DNA from 2 places in the Paenibacillus sp. FSL H7-0918 genome. Region 2 is predicted to be linked to the other one. Evidence: riboswitches for the same ligand, from Rfam matches in the RefSeq annotation. Region 2 holds a riboswitch; the other holds the start of a gene.

Region 1 (5,987 bases), on a different contig from region 2:
GAGGTATGGGAAGCATTGGCTGAGGATCTTTTCTTCGCGCTGGGTAATGAACCTATGATTGAAGTGGGGAGCGGCGTAATTATTTACGATAAGGACACGCATCGCATTAATATTTTAGTTGGCGAAGAGGATTTGGCTTCAGTGGTTTTGATTTAGGCAGAGGAGACGTCTGGACGTAATTTGCCCGTAGTTAGTAGCCCGTGTTAAAATTGATAAAGCCGAGTTATAATCGCTGGGATTTGTGAATACATTAAATCGAAAATATCGCCTTTATCCTGGCACATCCCTTGGACCTCAGAAGCTAAGGGATGTTTTGTTTAACGCCTAAGTCATGTAAAGGGAACTGCGCACTTTACTGCAATTTTTTGTAAGGGAGGAAACGAATTGTTATTTACGGAAGAGGAACTGCGTGAGGAGATCACCAAGCTGGAGGGGTGGAAGCTGGATAATAATGTTATGGTGCGAAAATATATGTTCAGCCAATATATGAAGGGCATTGCGTTCGTTGATGAAGTAGCCACGATTTCAGAAGCCTTCGATCATCATCCACATATTACGATTGATTATAAAACAGTTACCCTGCGACTTGAATCTAATGAAGAAGATGGGATTACGGCTCTAGATCTTCGAGCGGCGCATGAATTTAATGAAGCCTTTGAAAAAAATCATTAGTTTAGCCAAAATCATAAAATAAACGCCCGTGCATAGATAGTCACCTATCTCATACACGGGCGTTTTTAGTTGCTTGATGGGTTACTTTTTCTCTGAGAGCCAGAGTGCGACGTTGGCGATCTCTTCAGGGGCTAGCTTCTCTTTAAAGGAAGGCATTTGACCACGTCCTTTGGTGACGATGCTGTAGATTTCCTCAGCGTCATGCTGGCCGCCTTCATTCTGAAGACTTGGTCCAACTCCACCTTGAAGCTGATCGCCGTGACAGGTGATACAGCTGGCTTTCACGGTTGCTTCTGCCTTTGCTGCGTCCAGTTGAACTACCGGCATCGTGGGCTTATTTTCTTCCGCTACCTCTTCTTTACCCGGAAGTGTAAACATGAGTACTACCGCAAAGGCACAGGCGGCAAAAAACAAACCGCTCATGATCCATTTCTGCATCCCAATTCGTCCCTTCTATGTAAGCTGCTCCCTACATTATAGCTTATGGTGAAGCGTTATCATAGGGTTTGTGACAAAAAAATGAACGAGAATACAATCATTCTTATGAAATATCTGGTATTTAATATCATTTGTCATAGACCATGCAATAAAAAGGTTTGTCTCCTGTAGGTGTGCGGCGTTCATACGTATCTGTAATCGTAAATCCACATTTTTGATAAGTTCGAATGGCGCGTTGGTTCCAGGTCAGGACTTCTAGATCTATCTCTCGATCAGGATAACGACTCAAGGCTGTCTGGACGATGGCATCTACGAATAGTTTGCCTAAACCATGGCCGCATAGATCGGGGCGCATCCCAACTCCTAAACGGACGACTCCTTCCATCGGGAACAACTGTGCGAATCCGCACAAAACCTCTTGTTCATTTAATATGGAGATATATTGTTCCTCCCGGAGCTGCGGATCACCAAACTCGATGCCAAGAGCCTGCATCTGCTCCCACGGCATCCAGCCATAAATATTATATGGGGGCGTATAGCTCCACTTACAAATAGCTTCTCCGTGAATTGCCTCCATAGGAACAACATGAAAAGTTACCGAGGGATTTATCATAAAGTCAACGATCTCCTTTCACGAGGACATTGCTATATTACTAATTATATACAAAATGGGGGAGGTTCGACTCAGAAACTTTATATGAGAGGAATGTTTTACAAATTATGAGAGGGGTAAATAAGTAATAAGACAAAAAAACAAGCTCTCCTCCAAGAGTTACCTTGGAAAAGAGCCTATGTACGTTACTTATTGCACATCATCATTGTCTTCCGATTCAGCAGCAACCGATTGATAAGCGTCTGTGCTCATAATGCGCTTGGCACCAACGTAGCGTTTCACGTAGTAGCTATCACTCAGAGAGCTAATCGTAACACCGCGTGAGGTAGAAGCGTGTGCGAACTTACCTTCACCGACATAAATGCCGACATGTGAGACACCTTTGCCACTTGTATTGAAGAATACAAGATCTCCGGCTCTTATATCATCACGGGAGATTGCTGTGCCCATTTGATATTGGGAACCTGATTGGTGTGGAAGGTTAATGCCAATCTTATCAAACACATACATTGTAAATCCGGAGCAATCAAATCCGTTAGTGGATATACCGCCGGATACGTATTTAGTACCGATGGCCTTGTCAATCACTTTATCCATTTTGGAATCTGCGAAAGCGCTTCCTGCTCCGATGGTGAGGATGATGGAAAAGCTTAGTACTGCTGCTGCTAACTTCTTCTTCAAAAGTGTATACCCCTTCCAAATGCCTACGAGGTTAGCTTAAGGGTTCGGTTGAAGGTCCCCTATGACCCCTCTATATAATGGAGGTCAATTCACCCAAAGTTGGTTCCCCCGTTTTCCTAATAGTTAGGAAACTCGGCTCATACTGTTGATTAGGATTAGCTTGTAATCAATACATGACAAAACCTTTGTAAATAACAACTTAATGATTACAAAAATGTTACTAAAATCTCACTGCGCTAATTGTAACAAACAGAAAGCCGCTTGGCAATCGTTTTTAACATATTAATGCAGAAAAATTGGCATTTTTACGGTAGAAAGGCATATGTAAGCGTTAATAATGACCTAATTTTTAATATAATTGCAATTTTTATCAAATAAACGTGTTTCAATTGGGCTCTATTAGTGTAAAAATATATTATGGAAAAAAGAAAAACCCGAATTTGATTACGGGAATAATCAGATTCAGGTTCATATAGTTGTAATTATGAGGTTATAGTTGTGAGGAAGGTTTCAATCGAAGGCTACAGCTTGATAAGCTGAAGTACTCATTACTCTTTTAGCGCCAACATAACGATTGGCCCAGTAGGCCTGACTGAGTGAAGTGATGGTCACTCCACGCGAAGAGGACGATTGTGCGAATTTTCCGTTTCCAACATAAATGCCGACATGGGATACTCCATTGCCAAGTGTGTTAAAGAACACTAGATCACCAGAACGCAGATTGCTTTTGGATACAGCAGTTCCAACGCTATATTGAGCTTTTGATGTACGAGGTAAAGTAAGACCCACATTCTTGAATACATATTTTGTAAATCCAGAGCAATCAAATCCGGCAGTGCTTGTACCTCCGGTTTTATAGGCAACTCCAATAGTCTTTGAGATTACAGTGTCCATCTTAGAGTCGGCAAAGGCGCTTCCTCCACCAATAGATAATGCCATTACAAGTCCTAGCGCCGCAGCGACGCATTTTTTTCTTAAATTATGTCTTTTCAAAAGATGTACTCCTTCCAAGGCCTGCGAGGTTAGCTTAAGGGTTCGGTAGAAGATTCCCTATGATCCCTGTAAAGCGAGATCAATTCACCCAAAATATGGTTCCCCCACTTCCCGGTGCAAAGGAATTAGGCGTGTTAAGCACCAAGAGAATGACGTTTCGACAGTTACACTTACGATAAATACATTTAGTTATGTAGGAATCGTTTCAATTGATTACAAAATTGTTACTAATAGCACAGGACTTATTGTAACAGAGCTTTTATGATTTTGCAAATACTCTTAAGTTATCCGTAATGAGAAAAAGTCCCAGCTCCTGAATACAGGAATTGGGACCTTTTTATTATGTCAAATAAGGTTAATTTATTGTGGAAATGCTTTGCTACGCCATAGATGATATTGTGCAGAGATTCCCCACATTTTTAAGAGCGTAGAAGGTAGTGGTGAGATTTGCCGTATTATAAGTGCCGGCAGGCCGGGACAGAACAGACCCGTCAGTCCGCACACTAGCAGTAAGAGCAAGCCTCCCGCACCAAGTACAATGGAAACACCTATAGCAGGAATCAGTGACCGCAAGCAGATGAACAGTGAGGAGAACATTCCTGTACCGCCGGTGTAACCAAACTGCATATATAGAAGAAACAGGCGCACGATAAAAATATATATAAGCCATGCCAATACGTATGGTACTAAATGAAGTAACAAAGTGTAGTTAAACAAAGAGGATAAGAACAGCCCGTACATTTTTGGAGCAAGCCAGTAAAGCGGCAGCAGGGTCAGCACCCATTCGATTAGGCTAAAGACTAAGACAGGTAGTCCATAGATCTTCATGCCGGGGAAAAAGAACAGCCCGCGCTCGCCCTTTCGCTCCTGGTGCAGCTCATGCAGCAATCCTGCCCTTATGAAAGGAGAAAGCAGAAGTCGCAAGACAACAAGTCCTAGAAGCATCCATAACCAAGTGCGTATCGCAGGGTCAGTATTCAAGCTGAACTGTCCCTCGATATAATACAACAGTCTGCCCATACCGCTGCCGCCGGCGTCTTTATCTGGATAGCGCAGTAGAATTGGAATAATAGCAGATCGGATGAAACCATACATAAAGTAGCCCCAGAGCAGTCGGTAGATGAAGAGCAGAATTAAAATATAAAATTGCTCCTTCATGCTTTGCCAGCCGCGGGTTATCGATGTTCTCACAATCATTCACCTCACCAGACAAGAGTTCCGAGCACGGTTTCAAGTAGTTTAGTTACACTTAACGTCCAGCGAGAGAGCGTCTTGGGCTCTATTTCCGCCAGCCTAAAGTTGTTTAAATGTTTGCTCTCCAATAAGATGGAATGCTCAGGGTCAATCTCAGCAGAGAGAAGAGGCTTATCGCTTAACAATTGAAACGTAGTCTCTGCTCCTTCACCGTTCCAGACCCGCTGCACCGAAGAGCTGTCGGCGAATGTGAATTTCACGGGAACATCAACGTAATGGCTCCCTTTATTTGAAATCTTCACTAATGATTCGTAGCTTTGAGCATCGCCGCTGTTATTTTTTTTAAAAGTAATCGTATCTACTGAGAAGTCAGGCGCACCATCACCATAAATGTAATCATCGAAATAGGCCTGCCATGATTTTTTGGTTACCTTCTCAACGACTTTCTGAAAATCTGACGTAGCGGGATGCTGGAAACGGAACTTACGAGCGTAGGAGGACATGATGTTGTTCATTGCTTTGGTACCTACCTGGCGTTCGATATCTTTAAGTACAAGCTTGCCGCGGATATAAACATTTCGGCTATAGGAATCCGCCCCTGCATATTTCCACGTTTCCAGATTTAACGGCTCAGGTATAGTCACCAGGCTGGCCTGTAAAGGCAAATTAGACTTGATACCGTATTCTTGTTCCATAAGTCTGTCTTCGGCATAGGAAGTAAAGCTTTCATCCAGCCAGGCCTCCTCGAATTCATTGCTGGCTACCATACCGTAGAAGTATTGATGGCCGATCTCATGAATGACGGTTCTTTCAAGTGAGGTATCTGGAGAAGAATCTGCGGCCCCAAAGGCTGTAATAAGGGTAGGATATTCCATTCCTCCAGCGCCGTTTCCCTCCTTAGGTGGGACGATAATAGACAGCGTAGAGTAGGGATAAGGGCCATACCATTTGCTGAAGTAGGTCAGGGCAGCCTTGGCAGCTTGAAGGTAACGCTCTTGTAAGTCTTTGTGCAGTGGGTCGAGATACACCTTAATTCGTACTCCAGGCACTTCCGGCGTAGAGAAAGCTTCCTCTGCTACTGTAAAATCAGGGGATGCAGCCCAAGCGAAGTCGTGGACATCATCGGCGTAGAACTGATATATTTTTTGATCTTGTTTGAGCTTGGCATTTTTTACAGGAAATCCGGTCGCAGCCACCGTATAGTTGGAAGGAACGGCAATCGTTACATTAAAGATGCCAAAATCACTGTAAAACTCAGAGGTCCCGTGATACTGATGCAGGTCCCAGCCTTCTTCTTTAACTCCGCGCGTGCCCTTAGGCTCGTATACACTAAGCTTAGGGAACCATTGCCCAGCCATAACGAAGTTACCTGAAGCACCCATGCGAGCAAAGATTT
Region 2 (5,987 bases):
GAGAATCTAGCGTCTTGTCCAGAAGAGCTGCTGCTGTTCTTCCATCATGTTCCATACACGCATGTTCTGCAATCGGGGCAAACGGTTATACAACATATCTACGATACTCATTTCGAAGGGGCAGAGCAGGCTGCACAGCTTCTAGCAACATGGGAATCACTTGAAGGCAGCATGGATAGTGGATTGTATGTGCAAGTGAAGCAACGTCTTGAAGAGCAAGCAGAGCATGCGCAGGAATGGAGAGATCGGATCAATACGTATTTTTACCGTAAGAGCGGAATTGAGGATCTTAAAGGCAGAAAGATTTATTAGATTTTGAACCGAGGGATGATGGAGTGAGCCTCACGATTAGAGCGATTTTGAAAGATTTAATGGGAACTGTGGAACAGATAGAAGGGACTGTGGATATTCTGAACCCAGGGGAACCGGAAACTGAAGTCACAGGGATTATTACGGCCTTCTCTGCCACACAAAATATTGTGGAGCAAGCAATAGCGTTAGGAGCCAATTTGCTGATCACGCATGAAGGTGTATTTTATAGCCATCATGCAGCGAGCGAGTGGTTAGAAGGTGATCCGGTTTATCATGCGAAAAAAAGTCTGATCGAACATTCCCCAATAGCTATTTTTCGTTATCATGATTATTGGCATCGGCAAGAGCCGGATGGGATTATGATGGGTTTGCTGCGAGAGCTGGATTGGTCAGACTATGTGGAAGAGCAGCAAGCGGCTGCTACGATTCTCACTATTCCTGCTATGACTGTAATGGAAGCTGCTCAGTATATTAAAAGTAAGCTAGGCATCTCTTATGTACGCGCTGCTGGTGACCTGTCTCTGTCCTGCAAACGCGTAGGGATATTAATAGGTTACAGGGGAGGCGGGATGATGGCTATTCCGCTTTTTAATGATCACAATCTTGATTTAATTATCGCTGGAGAGGGACCAGAGTGGGAGACTCCGGAATATGTGCGGGATGCAGGGCACCAAGGCAGATCTAAAGCGCTCATCATGTTAGGTCATGCGGAGAGTGAAGCACCGGGGATGAAATATTTAGCTGAAATCTTAGCAGACAAATATCCCATGCTTCCTACCCGGTTCATTGCTGAACAACCCATCTATCAGATGGTTTAATCTGGGGAAATTAAGAGTACGGAATAAATAAACATATTATGGAGAAAATGAAGGGAAACAGGTCACTGAGAAAGGAGTGTTTCAATGGAAATTCCTTTGGAGGCTGATGAAGTATTAAGTCGGATCAAAAAGCTGCAAAGCGACGGAAGCTCGATCAGTAAAAAACAAGTAAAGCAAAGCGACCCAGAGCTTATGAGAAGTGCGCTGTTCTTTTTTCCAAGCTGGGAGCATGCATTGAAAAACGCCGATCTTTTGTAGCCATAGTATTGTAAAAGGAAGCTAAGTGGACAGGGGGAGATCTCTGATTCTGCTTAGCTTTTTTCTTTTTTATGAAATCATTCGTGCTGTTCATGTGAAATAATATTAACAAGCTTGCCAAACGGATCGGGGACATAGAAACGACGAACACCCCAAGGTACAGAAACTGGCCCAATATTGGTATTGAAGATTGTCGTTTCTTATTAAATAGGAAAGTACTGGTGAATCACCCCCTTTTTCGCTTGCTTCAGAGCAGTTTTTCTAAAGAAAACGAGTAAACAAGAGCAAAAGAAAGAGAAAATGAAGAGTATGCTTAATATGAAATGAAAAGCATTGCTTTCAACATTATTTTGACCAGAGCCCTCCTTTACAAGAAAACCTTACAAGAGTATGATTCATCTCAGAACTGAGAATTATCTTAAATTTACAATTACATAAGCAATCCGCTTAATTTCCGTTTCTGGAAAGCGGGGGAACCAACAACTGGCAGCCGATGTGAGAGTCGGCACTGGTTATGGGGTGAATCCTGTTCCGGGTGCATAATATGCATCCCTGCAGGTAGGGCAACTCTCACTGCCCGAATCCGACAGCTAACCTCGTAAGCGTATGGAGAGAGGATGAATGGCGTGTTTAGTGATGAATAGCCACAGAGAATCCCTCTGTGGTTTTTTGCTGCGTTTTTAAGCAGATATAGTCGTAGAATTTATTATGAAAGAGGTGTTACCTTTGCCTATCGCTAAACTGAACGGAACTTCGCTCTATTATGAAATCAATGGAACTGGCACTCCGGTTGTGTTTATCCATGGACATGGATTAACACACAGTATGTTCAAACCACAGCTGGAGTATTTTTCCGATAAATATAAAGTGATTTTGTGCGATTTACGGGGGAATGGCAAGTCTGGTAAACTGCTGGAGGCCCCACATGAGATTATTGAGACGCAATGTCTGGATCTGATTATGCTGTTGAATGACCTAGGTATCCGTGAAGCAGTTTTTGTAGGAATCGCCTATGGTGGCTTAGTCGTTCAGCATATTGCCAAACAATATCCTGAGCGTGTAAAAGCCATTGTGGTCGCGGATAGCTTTTGTAGGACTCACGGATCAACAATAGTAGGGAAAATACAAACTATGGCAGCATATTGCAGTTTACTAATGTATTATCTCCCAAGCGAGCTGGTGTTGCCTTCGATTCGGATGATGTACCGAGAGCGCTGGAGTCTGGCCTACAATGAGATTAGAAGAGGACTGCTGGACAAACGCCCCCGGGAGTTATATCGGCAAAGGCTGGCTACGAGCCATGTTGATTACACCAGATGTTTAAAGGCTTTTAAACGTCCTGCATTATGTATTGTGGGGGACTTTAATGAATTTGGAGTGAATTGTATGAAGGAAATGGTGTCTCAGCTGCCGCAGGCGCAGTTGGCGATTATTCCGAACGCATTAGATCCAAGTAATCTGTGCCAGCCGGAGCAATTCAATGCGATTCTTCAGCGTTTCTTAGAGAAGCAGCAGGGCAGTCAGCAGATTAGCTGATCTATAGGGAGACCTTCACAAGCGAAGCGTTTAAGTGAGAAAATAGGCGTCCCATAGCCAGGGCGGAATGAGCTGGCTATGGGTCGTCTTTCTGGGAAGAACTTTAGGGGAATTCTCCCTAAAATGAAGGAGATTATGGCTCCTAGAACGTAGATTAGGGAAATCCTCCCTAATAATAGGATGTTTTTAGCCATAAATGGGTATTTGCATGAATTTTTAGGGAGGAATTCCCTAAAAACCTCATTTTAAAGCGATTATCGATGAACATTAGGGAGAATTTCCCTAATATAATGGATATCTAACTAAAGGCTGGCTCATCCGTAGTGAAATCTACGAATGAGCCAGCCTTTGGTTATTTTACTAACCGATGGATGTTGAACATTTACAAGCATATTGTACCTAGAACGCCACTTAATGTCCCTACCCTACCACAGCACCAAATATAGCTCACCAGACGTGGGAAAGAACAATAGACTCTAAATAGTTATAGAAGGAGGCGTAGTAAGCAACGCATCTGCTACTCTTGCATTTTGTACAATGCGATCTACTCGTGTAAGATTAAGATAATTCATACTAAAGGAGCTGAGTCATGATGTCTCAAGCTGAAACTATAAAACTGACTTCATTATCTTCAAAAGGGGGCTGCGGCTGCAAAATCGGTCCCGCCGATCTCATGCAGGTTATTCGTAGTCTGCCACCAACTGTTCCTAACCCGGATCTACTAGTAGGTCTTGATACTAGTGATGATGCAGGGGTGTATCGTTTAAGTGATGAATTAGCGTTAGTGCAAACTGTTGATTTTTTCACGCCGATCGTGGATGATCCCTATTCATTTGGTCAAATTGCAGCAGCCAATGCATTAAGCGATATTTATGCGATGGGTGGAAAGCCGCTTACGGTGCTTAATATTGTGGCCTTTCCTATTTCTGTTTTAGATAAAAGCATTCTCGGTGACATTTTGCGCGGTGCAGCGGATAAAGTACAGGAAGCAGGAGCTACTCTTGTGGGCGGACATTCCATCGACGATAAAGAGCCCAAATTCGGATTGGCCGTTACGGGCCTTGTGCATCCTGACAAAGTAAGAACGAATGCGGGCGCCAAGGTGGGAGACAAGCTGATTCTAACGAAGCCTATCGGTGTGGGGATCTTAACAACTTCCATTAAAAAGGATCAGCTATCTCCTGAAGAAACCACACGCCTTACGACAGTAATGTCTACTTTGAATAAAAAAGCGGCTGAAATCATGGAGCCTTATGATGTACATGCTTGTACAGATGTTACCGGATTTGGGCTACTGGGACATGCCTCGGAAATGGCTAAAGGGAGCGGCACGGGCCTGATCATTCGTCAAGGCGATGTACCGATGCTGCCAAGAGTAAGAGAGCTTGCGGAACAGGGATTTGTTCCAGGAGGCACTAAGAATAACTTTGCCCATCTGGAAGGCAGCATTCTTTATCCGGAAGAGATGGACCAACTAAGCCGCTATATTCTATGTGACGCTGTGACTTCTGGCGGACTGCTGATCTCTGTGGCCCCTGAACAAAGCGAAGATTTGCTAAAAGAGTTAGTAGATGCAGGGGTAGAAGCGGCATTGATCGGAGAGGTAACGGAAGAGCATCCGGGTCAGATTACAGTTATAGCTGCTGTGGAATAACTGTTGTATATCAGCTTAGAGCAAATTATGAAGGTTAGCCACCAGAGGAGAGAGCATATTGTTTCAGGACATTACACTGGAAGAACTTAGAGTGTTAAAAAACAAGAAGCAGATCACCATTATTGATGTTAGATCTCCTTCTGAATATAAAGATGCAACGCTGCCGGATAGTTTGAATATTCCCTTTTTTGATGATCAGGAACGGGCTGAAGTAGGGACGTTGTATAAACAGACAAGTGTGCAGGCCGCGAAAGAACGTGGTTTGGAGATTGCTGCGGCAAAACTGCCTTCTTTTGTCAAAGAATTTGCAGCGATTCAAGGAGACAAAGCAGTATTCTGCTGGAGGGGAGGTATGCGCAGCCGTACAACTGCGACCGTACTCTCTTTAATGGATATTCATGCTTACCGGCTGATAGGCGGCTATAAGGCTTATCGTAAATGGGTGCTCGACGAATTGGAGTCCTATGAATGTAAGGCGAAGTCTTATGTGATTCACGGAAATACAGGCACAGGTAAAACCAATCTGTTACACCGCCTGAAAGCGCAAGGCTACCCCGTTCTGGATTTGGAAGGGATGGCAGGTCATCGTGGTTCTATTTTTGGTGAGATTGGCCTTCGTGCGAACAATCAAAAAACGTTCGATAGTCTTCTTTTAGAGGAGTTAATTAAGATCGGGGATTCTCCTTATGTACTATTTGAAGCAGAGAGCAAAAAGATTGGTAAGGTAGTAATGCCCCCATTTATGGCCGAGCAAAAAGAGAGCGGAACGCAGATCTGGATTGAGATGCCTTTGCATGCCAGAGTGGAGCAAATCCTTGAGGATTATCGGCCAGAAGAATACAAGGAACAATGTATTTCTGCATTTTGGAGTATTAAATCCCGAATTCATATCCCTATTGCGGCAGAAATCGAGCGATGCTTGCAGGCAGATTTGTTCGGCGAAGCTGTGGCGCTGCTGCTAGAGTATTACTACGACCCTAGATACGATTATACGTCCACTCAGTATGAAGGCATTGAGAGAGTTACTTTTAAAGTGAATAATCTGGATGAAGCTGAGACTGCTGTGCGTTCTTTTTTAAAACATCAAGAAGTATAAGTTTCGCGTTATGGTTAAAGGGGGCTTTACTTAATATGATCTATTTAGATTACAACGCTACAACACCAGTAGATAAGGAAGTAGCAGAGGTTATGATCCCTTATCTTTACGGTCATTTTGGGAATCCTTCAAGCAGTCATTCTTTGGGGCGGGAAGCTAAACTCGGAATAGAGCAGGCAAGAACACAGGTGGCTGATTTCCTGAATTGTGCGCCGGGTGAGGTGCTTTTTACCAGTGGGGGTAGTGAGTCTAATAATACTGTCATTAAAGGAGTAGCCCAAACGTATCGCCATAAAGGTAATCACATTATCCT

What was found. Region 2 has a riboswitch for cyclic di-AMP ahead of MHI15_RS09455 (alpha/beta fold hydrolase). Riboswitches for the same ligand answer to the same signal wherever they lie in the genome.
Region 1: linked by a shared signal. The riboswitch ahead of MHI15_RS27515 (C40 family peptidase) and the one ahead of MHI15_RS09455 (alpha/beta fold hydrolase) in region 2 are both predicted to bind cyclic di-AMP.

Annotation. Positions count from the first base shown of each region.
Region 1 is NZ_JBBOWJ010000005.1:14,929-20,915, forward strand. Features, by position in the region: gene MHI15_RS27495 (hypothetical protein) at 1-156, shown strand, start outside; gene MHI15_RS27500 (4a-hydroxytetrahydrobiopterin dehydratase) at 385-672, shown strand; gene MHI15_RS27505 (c-type cytochrome) at 754-1,110, opposite strand; gene MHI15_RS27510 (GNAT family N-acetyltransferase) at 1,238-1,723, opposite strand; gene MHI15_RS27515 (C40 family peptidase) at 1,913-2,404, opposite strand; cyclic di-AMP (ydaO/yuaA leader) riboswitch at 2,410-2,552, opposite strand; gene MHI15_RS27520 (C40 family peptidase) at 2,915-3,343, opposite strand; cyclic di-AMP (ydaO/yuaA leader) riboswitch at 3,401-3,539, opposite strand; gene MHI15_RS27525 (hypothetical protein) at 3,758-4,588, opposite strand; gene MHI15_RS27530 (M1 family metallopeptidase) at 4,600-5,987, opposite strand, start outside.
Region 2 is NZ_JBBOWJ010000001.1:2,092,937-2,098,923, reverse strand. Features, by position in the region: gene MHI15_RS09475 (alpha-glucuronidase family glycosyl hydrolase) at 1-312, shown strand, start outside; gene MHI15_RS09470 (Nif3-like dinuclear metal center hexameric protein) at 336-1,130, shown strand; gene MHI15_RS09465 (hypothetical protein) at 1,215-1,388, shown strand; partial or broken gene MHI15_RS09460 (glyoxalase) at 1,466-1,576, opposite strand; cyclic di-AMP (ydaO/yuaA leader) riboswitch at 1,823-2,009, shown strand; gene MHI15_RS09455 (alpha/beta fold hydrolase) at 2,115-2,924, shown strand; gene selD (selenide, water dikinase SelD) at 3,517-4,578, shown strand; gene mnmH (tRNA 2-selenouridine(34) synthase MnmH) at 4,637-5,674, shown strand; gene MHI15_RS09440 (cysteine desulfurase family protein) at 5,710-5,987, shown strand, end outside.